One region of the Kitasatospora sp. NPDC096204 genome, then DNA from elsewhere that is predicted to be linked to it. Evidence: riboswitches for the same ligand, from Rfam matches in the RefSeq annotation. Region 1 holds a riboswitch; the other holds the start of a gene.
The links. A riboswitch is a leader RNA that binds a small molecule or an ion and turns the genes downstream of it on or off. The one in region 1 is predicted to bind thiamine pyrophosphate.
Positions count from the first base shown of each region.

Region 2: linked by a shared signal. The riboswitch ahead of thiO (glycine oxidase ThiO) and the one ahead of ACIQ87_RS31570 (purine-cytosine permease family protein) in region 1 are both predicted to bind thiamine pyrophosphate.

Region 1 is NZ_JBIWFT010000037.1:21,408-26,353, forward strand. It holds gene ACIQ87_RS31565 (glycerophosphodiester phosphodiesterase) at 13-837, opposite strand; gene ACIQ87_RS31570 (purine-cytosine permease family protein) at 978-2,390, opposite strand; TPP riboswitch at 2,383-2,527, opposite strand; gene ACIQ87_RS31575 (S1C family serine protease) at 2,748-4,556, shown strand; tRNA gene ACIQ87_RS31580 (tRNA-Ser) at 4,621-4,708, shown strand; gene ACIQ87_RS31585 (MerR family transcriptional regulator) at 4,836-4,946, shown strand, end outside.
Region 2 is NZ_JBIWFT010000009.1:140,575-145,520, reverse strand. It holds gene pknB (Stk1 family PASTA domain-containing Ser/Thr kinase) at 1-960, opposite strand, end outside; gene ACIQ87_RS12495 (thiazole synthase) at 1,068-1,865, opposite strand; gene thiS (sulfur carrier protein ThiS) at 1,869-2,078, opposite strand; gene thiO (glycine oxidase ThiO) at 2,075-3,250, opposite strand; TPP riboswitch at 3,254-3,366, opposite strand; gene ACIQ87_RS12480 (NAD(P)/FAD-dependent oxidoreductase) at 3,501-4,709, shown strand; gene ACIQ87_RS12475 (Rv2175c family DNA-binding protein) at 4,752-4,946, shown strand, end outside.

The DNA of each region.
Region 1 (4,946 bases):
ATGATCCCGCCGTCAGCGGCCGAGCTGCGCCAGCACCTCCGCGGGCCGGTTGGTGATGATCGCGGACACCCCGAGCTCCAGGCAGAGCTCGACGTCGGCCGGCTCGTCCACCGTCCACACGTGCACCTCGTGCCCCAGCTCGCGCAGCCGGGTCACCAGCTGCGGGCGGGCCCGCACCAGTTCGATGCCCGGGCCGGCGATCCGCGCCCCGCCCGGCAGCGGCGAGCCCGCGCGCAGCCGGCCGAGCAGCGGCAGGGTCCGCTCGAACAGGAAGACCCGCCGGTACTGCGGTGCGGCGGTGCCCACCCGGTCCAGCGCGATCGAGGAGAAGCTCATGATCCGGGCGGACGGGCGGCCGCCGTCCCGGGTCGCGCCGATCTTGAACCGCTCCAGCGTCCGCAGCAGTTCGGCCTCCACCCGGCCGCGGAAGCGCACCGGGTGCTTGGTCTCGATCGCCAGCTCCACCGGGCGGCCGCACTCCACCACCAGCTCCAGCAACCGCTCCAGCCGCAGCACGCCGCGCAGCTCGGGGTCGGTGCTGGGGCGGCCGGTCTTCCAGGCGCCGAAGTCGTACGCCTCCAGCTCGGCGAGGGTCATGGCCGAGACGGTGCCCCGGCCGTTGGAGACCCGGCCGATCCGGCGGTCGTGCACGCAGACCAGCGCGCCGTCGGCGGTGACCCGGACGTCGCACTCCAGCGCGTCCGCGCCCTCGTCGAGCGCGCGCCGGTAGGCCGCGAGGGTGTGCTCGGGCAGGGCGTGGGAGGAACCGCGGTGGGCGATCACCTGGACGGTCGGCACGGTGCGCGCCGCCGTCGAGGGCAGGTCTTGGCTGGTCACGGGCCCAACGATAGGTGGCGGAAGTGAAGCGCGGACAAAGACGGCCCCAACCTGTGGGGCCGTCTCCGCCGTGCTCTGCTGTGCTTCGCCGTGTTCTGCCTGGCCTCGCGTTCGGTCCGTTCCGTTCCGGTCCGGTCCCGTCAGGGCCGGGCGGTGCGGCGGCCGAGCGGGGTGAGCGCCCAGGTGACCAGGGCCGGCACCAGGAAGGCGAACAGCGAGGCCGAGGTCCACTCCTGCGGGGTGAAGTGCAGCGCCTCCTGGGCGGAGGTCCAGAAGTCCGTCCACCAGTCGGCCACCTTGGTCGGCGCGATGAACTGGTAGACGGCGAAGCCCAGCGCCCACGGCAGCAGCATCAGCCAGCGGGACGGTGCGTCCGCGGAGAGGTCCCAGCCGCGCCGGCCGGCGCCGAGGAAGTAGTCCACCACGAGCACCGCCAGCAGCGGCACGAACACCGAGCCGATCAGGCCGAGGAAGCCGTAGTAGGTGTCGGTGAACTCGTCGATCTGCAACGCCAGCACGGTGATCAGCACGCCGATCGCGCCGGAGAGCACCCGGCGGTCCACCTTCGGCAGCAGGTTCTGCACCGACATCGCGGTCGAGTACACGTTGGCGAAGGACTGGTCCGTCTCGCGCAGCACCAGCACCAGCAGGAACAGCCAGCCGGCCCAGACCCCCAGGAAGGAGTCGAAGATCCGGTTCGGGGCGCCGTCCGACTGCAGCAGCGCCATCAGGCCGAGCACGTAGCACCAGACCTGGGCGATCGTGTAGCCGGAGAAGCTGCCCCAGAACGCCGAGCGCGGGGTGCGCGAGTGCCGGGTGTAGTCGGCGGCCAGCGGGACGAAGGAGACCGACACCGCGATCATCGCGTCGGTGGCGCCCAGGAAGCCGTGCCAGTTGCCCGCGCCCGGGTCCGGCACGCCCTGGCGGCCCAGCTGGACGGTGAAGTAGACCATCGCCACCGCGACCGCCCCGGCCACGAAGCGGCGCAGCACCGCGATCGAGCCCAGCGGCCAGATGGTCAGCACGGTGGTCAGCGCGCCGGCGAGCAGGACGAACAGCCAGCGGTAGCCGGTGGTGTGGGCGACGGTCTGGGCGCCCGCCGAGATGGTCAGCAGCTCGAACACGCCCCAGCCGATGCACTGCACGATGTTCAGCACGGTCGGCAGGTACGACAGCCGGGTGCCGAACAGCCCGCGCAGGTTCGCCATCGCGGGGGCGCCGGTGCGGGCGCCGATCAGCGAGGCCAGGCCGAGCATCGCGGTGCCGACGACCGTACCGACGGTGATCGCGGTCACCGCGGCGGCCAGCGACAGCTCGCTGCCGGGGGCGCCGAGCACGGTGGCGGCGGTGGAGAAGCCGATCAGGCTGACGCCCAGGTTCATCCAGAGCGCGAAGTGGTCCCGGAAGCGCAGCGTGCGCGGCGGCTCGGTGTCGAGCACCAGGGGCGCCTCGCGGTGATCGGTCCGCTGGGGGCGGTCCAGGACGGCCGTGGACCCGGAGAGATCCTTGGACTCGGGCGCACCCGAAGAAGAGGATGGCGAAGCAGACGGCATGGCCGATACTCCCTACGCCGGCATTACCCGGACAGGTTCCGGCGGTCAGCGCCCCCTCGAACGTCCGTCACTCGCGTGGCGTACGGTCGACATGCGCACTCTCAGCCTGGTGGGTCCAAGCTCCCGCGTGTCAGTTGTGAGCGACAGGCTAACCGGCACGGGGGCCAACACCCAAGGCCGAGGGCGTACGGTCCGCATCGCGGGACGCCCGGCGGGGGAGGGGAGCCTCGGCCGTCCGGTACCGGCGTCGGTACCGGCTAAGGATTCTTATGAGTTCTTCAGAGGGGTCCTTACGGCAATCGAATCGTCAGTGCGAAAAACTATGGTCCTTGGTTCTGCCAGCTATGGAGGTCGTCCGTGAGCACCGAGCGCGAGGTTGGGCCCGCCGGGCCGCAGGGGGAGCAGCCCGCCGGCCAGGGGGCGGCCGAGACCGCTTCCGAAGGCCCTGCTCAGGGCGGGCACCAGCCGACCATGGCCTTCCGGCGGGTGCCGGAGCCGGAGGCGGGTGCCGTCGAGGCCGCTGCCGTCGAGGCGGCGCCGCCCGTGGACGCCGTCCCGGCCGAGGGTGCCCAGGCCGAGGGCGGGCACAAGCCCACCGTCGCCTTCACCAAGGTGCCGGCGCCGGAGGCCCCCACCGCGCCCGTGGCGTCCGCCGCGCCCGTCGCGGAGGAGCCGGCCGTCGACCCGGCCACCGGCTACATCGACGCGCCGCCGCCGGTCCTGCCGCCCGCCCCGCCGTCCCCGGTCGCCGCGGCCCCCGCCGCGCCTGCCCCCGCCGCCCCGGCCCTGCCGCCGGCCGGCAACCCGTACGCCACCCCGACCCACGGCGTCCCCGCCGCCGGCGCGCACGAGGGCTTCGGCGCCGCCCCGGCCGCCGCCCCCGCCGCGCACGGCCACCACCCCTTCGGGGCCGGCCAGCCGCTCGGCGGCTGGGGCCCCACCCACGACTCCACCTCCGGCGGCGCCGGCTACCCCGGCGGCCCGGCCGGTCCGCTCGGTTACCCGGCGGACTACCCCGGCGGCCCGGGCGGCCACGGCGGCCCGCGCAAGAAGCGCGGCGGTCTGGTCGCGCTGATCGCGGTCGTCGCGGTGGTCGCCGGCCTGGCCGGCGGTGCGCTCGGCGTGTCCGTCGCCGACCGCGTCGACAGCAGCAGCTCCGCGAACGACCACCGCAGCACCACCGTCCAGGCCAGCGACACCCAGAAGAACGAGCCCGCCCCCGGCTCGATCGCCGCCATCGCGCAGAAGGCGCTGCCCAGCGTCGTCACCATCAAGGCGCAGGGCAACGGCGAGTCGGGCACCGGCACCGGCTTCGTCTTCGACACCGAGGGCCACATCCTCACCAACAACCACGTGGTCGCGCCGACCCTCAGCGGCGGCAAACTGACCGTCAAGTTCGCCGACGGCACCTCCTACAGCGCCTCGGTGCTGGGCCACGCCGAGGGCTACGACGTCGCCGTGATCAAGATCGACAACCCGCCCAAGAGCAAGCTGGCCCCGCTGCCGCTGGCCGACTCCGACAAGGTCAACGTCGGCGACGCCACCGTCGCGATCGGCGCGCCGTACGGCCTGGAGTCCACCGTCACCAGCGGCATCATCAGCGCGAAGGACCGCCCGGTGGCCTCCGGCGACGACACCGGCTCGCAGGCCTCGTACATGAACGCCCTCCAGACCGACGCCTCGATCAACCCCGGCAACTCCGGCGGCCCGCTGCTGGACTCCGGCGGCGCGGTGATCGGCATCAACTCGGCGATCCAGTCCAACGCCTCCGCCAACGGCCGGGCCGGCAGCATCGGCCTGGGCTTCGCCATCCCGATCAACCAGGCCAAGTGGGTCGCGGACACCCTGATCAAGACCGGCAAGCCGGTCTACGCCAAGCTCGACGTGCTGCGCAACGACGACTACAAGGGCGACGGCGCGCAGATCCAGACCAAGGACGTCCAGGGCCAGCCCGCCGTCACCCCCGGCGGCGCGGCCGACAAGGCCGGCCTCAAGCCGGGCGACGTCATCACCAAGCTCGGCGGCGTCCCGATCGACAACGGCCCCGCCCTGGTCAGCCGGATCTGGACGCACAAGCCCGGCGAGACCGTCGACGTCGAGTACACCCGCAACGGTCAGACCCTCAACACCAAGGTCACCCTCGGCCAGCGCGAGGGCGACCAGTAACCCACCGCCCGCGCGGAAACGTGTGCACCGAACCCCTCCGGACCCGTTAGGCTGACCTCCGCCTGGAGAGCTGCCCGAGCGGCCTAAGGGAACAGTCTTGAAAACTGTCGTGCGGTGACCCCGTACCGTGGGTTCGAATCCCACGCTCTCCGCCGGTAGGAGAACCACCTGCTCAGGGCGGGTGCCGACATCGTTCGGCACCCGCCCTTCGCGTTTCCCGGGGAGGCGGGCGAACGGGGTTGACCCTGACACGGTGGTAGGGGATGGAGTGGTCGCACCATGTTGAACATCGGAGACTTCGCCAGCCACGGCCGGGTGTCGGTACGGATGCTGCGCCACTACGACGCGATCGGACTGCTGCGGCCCGCCCGGGTGGACCCGGTCAGCGGG
Region 2 (4,946 bases), on a different contig from region 1:
CCGCGGCAGCGGCTGGATCACCGAGGTCGGCTCGCTGGTCGGGTAGCGCGGGCTGGGCCGGGTGGAGGCCGGCGGCTCGGCGTCCAGCTCGGCCGGGTCGAGGGTGCGGCGGACCCGCTGGAGGGCGGCGAGCAGCTCGACCGCGTCGTACGGGCGGGCGTCGGCGGACCGGGCGCAGGCGCCGGCCACTATCGCGTCCAGCTCGGGGCCCACGGCGGGGGCGACCAGCGAGGGGGCCGGGACGTCCTCGTGCAGGTGCTTGTACATGACCTGGACGGGGTTGTCACCGGTGTGCGGGCGGTGGCCGGTGAGCATCTCGTACAGCAGGATGCCGGCCGCGTAGACGTCCACCCGCTGGTCGGTGGGGGCGTCCGGGAGGATCTGCTCGGGAGCCAGGTAGGAGACGGTGCCCAGGACGGTGCCGCCGGTGGCGGTGGTGGTCGAGGTGGGCGCGCCGTCGGCGGTGCCGAGCACCCGGACCAGGCCGAAGTCGGCGACCTTGACCAGGCCGCCCTCGGTGATCAGCACGTTCTCGGGCTTGACGTCGCGGTGGACCAGCCCGGCCCGGTGGGCTGCGCCGAGCGCGGCCAGCACCGGCTCCAGCACGTCCAGCGCGGCCCGGACGGACAGCGCGCCGCGGTCGCGCAGCAGGTCGCGCAGGGTGCGGCCGGGCACGTACTCCATGGCGAGGAAGACGTGGCCGCCGTCCGCGCCCTGGTCGAAGACGTTGACCACGTTGGGGTGGGTGAGCTTGGCGACCGCCTTGGCCTCGCGGATGAAGCGGGCGGTGAAGCCCTCGTCCCCGGCCAGCGAGGGGTGCATCACCTTGAGTGCGACCACCCGGTCCAGGCGGGTGTCGGTGCCCCGGTAGACGGTGGACATCCCGCCGGTCGCGATGCGCTGCTCGACCCGGTACCGGTTGTCGAGCAGGGTACCGATCAGGGGGTCGTGCAGTGCCATGTCCACCCGGTGAGTCTAGTGCCGCCGGGCGTGGCCGGGCCCGGAGGACACCGCCTCCGGGCCCGGCCGTGCCCGGCTTGTGACACGGCCGTGGGCACGCCGGACGCTCAGAACGCGGGGCGCTCGCGGGTGTCCAGGTCGGCCCGGCCCGCCATCGCGGAGGAGGCCTCGGCGTGGAAGCGGCGCGGGATGCGGCCGGCCCGGTGGGCGAGCCGGCCCGCCTCGGCGGCGTGCCGCATCGCCTCGGCCATCAGCACCGGGTCCTGAGCCCTGGTCACCGCGGAGGCGAGCATCACCGCGGCGCAGCCCAGCTCCATCGCCAGCGCCACGTCGGAGGCGGTGCCGGCGCCCGCGTCCAGGATCACCGGGACGCCGGCGCCCTCCACGATCAGCTGGAAGTTGTGCGGGTTGCGGATGCCCAGACCCGAACCGATCGGCGAGCCCAGCGGCATGATGGCCGCGCAGCCGACGTCCTCCAGCTTGCGCGCCAGCACCGGGTCGTCATTGGTGTACGGCAGGACGGTGAAGCCGTCGTCGACGAGCGTCTCGGCGGCGTCCAGCAGTTCGATCGGGTCGGGCAGCAGGGTGCGCTCGTCGGCGATCACCTCCAGCTTGACCCAGTCGGTGCCGAGCGCCTCGCGGGCCAGCCGCGCGGTCAGCACGGCCTCGCCGGCGGTGAAGCAGCCGGCCGTGTTGGGCAGCACCCGGATGCCGTTGCGGGTCAGCACGTCCAGGACGGAGCCCTGGGTGCCGGCGTCGACCCGGCGCATCGCGACCGTGGTCAGCTCGGTGCCGGAGGCGAGCAGCGCGCGCTCCAGGACCTCCAGGCTGGGGGCGCCGCCGGTGCCCATGATCAGCCGGGAGGAGAAGGACGTCCCGGCGATGGTCAGAAGGTCGTCGGCCATGGTTCAGCCTCCCTGGACGGCGGTGAGGATCTCGATCCGGTCGCCGGTGTCCAGCGCCGTCGCGGGCCACGAACCGCGCGGCACCACGGCCTCGTTGAGCGCGGCGGCGACGCCGGTGTTGGCGGCGCTGACGGAGGCCACCACCTCGGCGAGGGTGGTCCCGGCGGGCAGTCGGCGGGGCTCGCCGTTGACGGTCAGGGCGATCTCGGTCATGCGGAGGCCTTCGTCGTGGAGCGGTCGGGGGAGAAGCGCAGGGACGTGAACGGCCTTGCGAGCTCGGGGACTTCGCCGGTGGCCAGGTACTCGGAGACCAGGTCGGCGGTCACCGGGGTGAGCAGCACGCCGTTGCGGTGGTGGCCGGTGGCGGCGACCAGCCCGGGCAGCGAGGTCGGGCCCAGCAGCGGGGCGTTGTCCGGTGATCCCGGGCGCAGCCCGGCCGAGGTCTCCAGCAGCGGGAGTTCGGTGATCCCCGGTACCAAGTCGTGGGCGTCGCGCAGGAGTTCGTACACCCCGCCGGCGGTGACGGTGGTGTCGTAGCCCTGCTCCTCGGTGGTCGCGCCTACCACCAGCTCGCCGTTCTCGCGCGGCACCAGGTACAGGTGCCGGCCGCGGACGACGGCACGGACGTTGCGGGACAGGAACGGGCGGTAGGCGTCCGGGACGCGCAGCCGCAGCACCTGCCCCTTCACCGGGCGGATCGCGGGCAGCACGCCCTCGGGCAGGCCGGGCAGCCGGTGGCTGTGCGGGCCGGCGGCGAGGACGACCTGCTCGGCGCTCACCGTCTCCCGGGTGCTCAGGCGGGCGCCGGTCGCCCGGCCGTTCCCGACCAGTAGCTCGACGGCCTCGGCCCGGTGGAACAGGACCCCGGCGCCTTCACAGGCGAAGACCAGGGCGTCCAGCAGCCGGCGGCCGTCCACCTGGTGGTCCTCGGCCACGCGCAGCCCGCCGCGCACCCCGGGGGCGAGCATCGGCTCCAGCTTGCGGGCCTCCCGGCCGGTCAGCCAGTCGGAGTCCAGGCCGAGCCGCCGGTGGAAGGCGTGCAGTTCGCGCAGTTCCTCGCGGTCGTCGGAGTCCAGTGCGACGGCGAGCGTGCCGCAGCGGCGGTAGCCGGTGTCCCGGCCGCCGCTGGCCTCGGTGAGCTCGGCGGCGAAGTCCGCGTACCGCTCGTTCGAGGCCATGCCGAGGCGCAGCAGCGGCTCCTCGCCGTACTGCAGCTCGGTGACCGGGGCGAGCATGCCGGCCGCGACCCGGGCCGCGCCGCCGCCGGGGGAGGGGTCGACCACGGTCACGTTCCGCAGGCCGCGCTGGGCGGCGCGCCAGGCGACGGCGAGGCCGATGATGCCCCCGCCGATCACCAGCACGTCGGCGTGGGCGGGTGATGGCAAGCGTGACAAAGCTGCTCTTCTCCCTTCGCCGGTATGACCCGGATCAGGTTCGGACGGTCGCAGGCCGTGTCAGCCCGCCTCTCAGCCCGGTCCGCCGGGCTCCCGTGTGGTGCCCCCACCTTAACGCCGGGGGTCGGCCCGGCCGAAGGCCCGTACCAGGGGGTGGGACCGCCCCCGGCCCCTTGCCGACCGGCCCCGCGGCCGCTTGCCCACCCCCGGCCCCGCGGCCGCCGGTCGGCCGCTGAGTACAGTGACGGGCGTGGCAGAGCTGAGTGGAACGGATCAGGTGGTCGTCGTCGGAGCCGGGCTGGCCGGGGCGCAGTGCGCCCTCAAGCTGCGGCAGGGCGGGTGGCAGGGGCGGATCGTGCTGGTCGGCGAGGAGCCGCACGCGCCGTACGACCGGCCGCCGCTCTCCAAGGACGTGCTGCTCGGCAAGGCCGACTCCACCGCCCTGGGCATCGACTACGGGCAGCTCGACATCGAGCTGCTCACCGGCCGCCGCGCCACCGGCCTCACCCCCGGCGTGCTGCACACCGACGGCGGCGACCTCCCGTACGGCTCGCTGGTGATCGCCACCGGCGCCGTGCCGCGCGCCCTGCCCGGTGCCGAGCGGGCGCACCTGCTGCACACCCTGGACGACGCCCTGGCGCTGCGCGCGCTGCTGCGCCCCGGGCTGCGGCTGGTGCTGGTCGGCGCGGGCTGGATCGGCGCCGAGGTGTCCACCGCGGCCCGCGCGGCCGGCTGCGAGGTGACGGTGGTCGAGGCCGGTCCGGCGCCGCTGCCCGGCGCGCTGCCGACGGAGATCGGCTCGGCGATGGCCGCCTGGTACGCCGCGGCCGGGGTCGAGCTGCGCTGCGGCGTCGGCGTGGCCGCCGTGGAGCCCGGCGCGGTGCTGCTGGCGGACGGCTCGCACCTGCCCGCCGACGAGGTGGTGGTCGGCATCGGGGCCCGCCCCGCGACCGGCTGGCTGGCCGGCTCCGGGATCGAGCTGGACGCGACCGGCGCCGTCGTCGTGGACGGGCGGCTGCGCACCTCGGTGCCCGGCGTCTTCGCGGCCGGCGACTGCGTCAGCTACCCGTCGGCCCGGGCCGGTGCCCGGCTGGCCGTCCAGCACTGGGACCACGCCCTGCGGTCCGGTGAGGCGGTGGCGGCCGCCGTCCTGGGCGCGGACGCGCCGGACTACGACCCGGTGCCGTACTTCTGGTCGGAGCAGTTCGGGCGGATGGTCCAGTACGCCGGCCGGCACGCCGAGGGCGACGAGGTGCTGTGGCGCGGCGCCCCCGGGGACGCCGACTGGTCGGTGCTCTGGCTGCGCGACGGCGTGCCGAGCGCGCTGCTGGCCGTGGACCGGCCGCGCGACCTCGCCCAGGGGCGGAAGCTGATCGAGCGCGGCACGGCCCTGGACCCGGCCCGGGCGGGCGACCCGGCGGTGCCGCTGAAGGCGACCGTCGCGGGGTAGTGCCTGGTGCGCGGTGGGCCGTGGAGGTGGCAGTCTGGTGACGTGAGTGAGATCGAAAGCAAGATTGAAGCCCTGGTCACCGACTGGATGTACCTGCCCGACATCTCGGAGCAGTGGGGGGTCCGGGTCACCGAGGTGCGTGACCTGGTCAAGAACGGCGGCCTGATCGCCGTCCGGCGCGGGCCGAACAAGTCGCTGCAGGTCCCGGCGGCGTTCATCGACGGTCCGGGCCTGGTC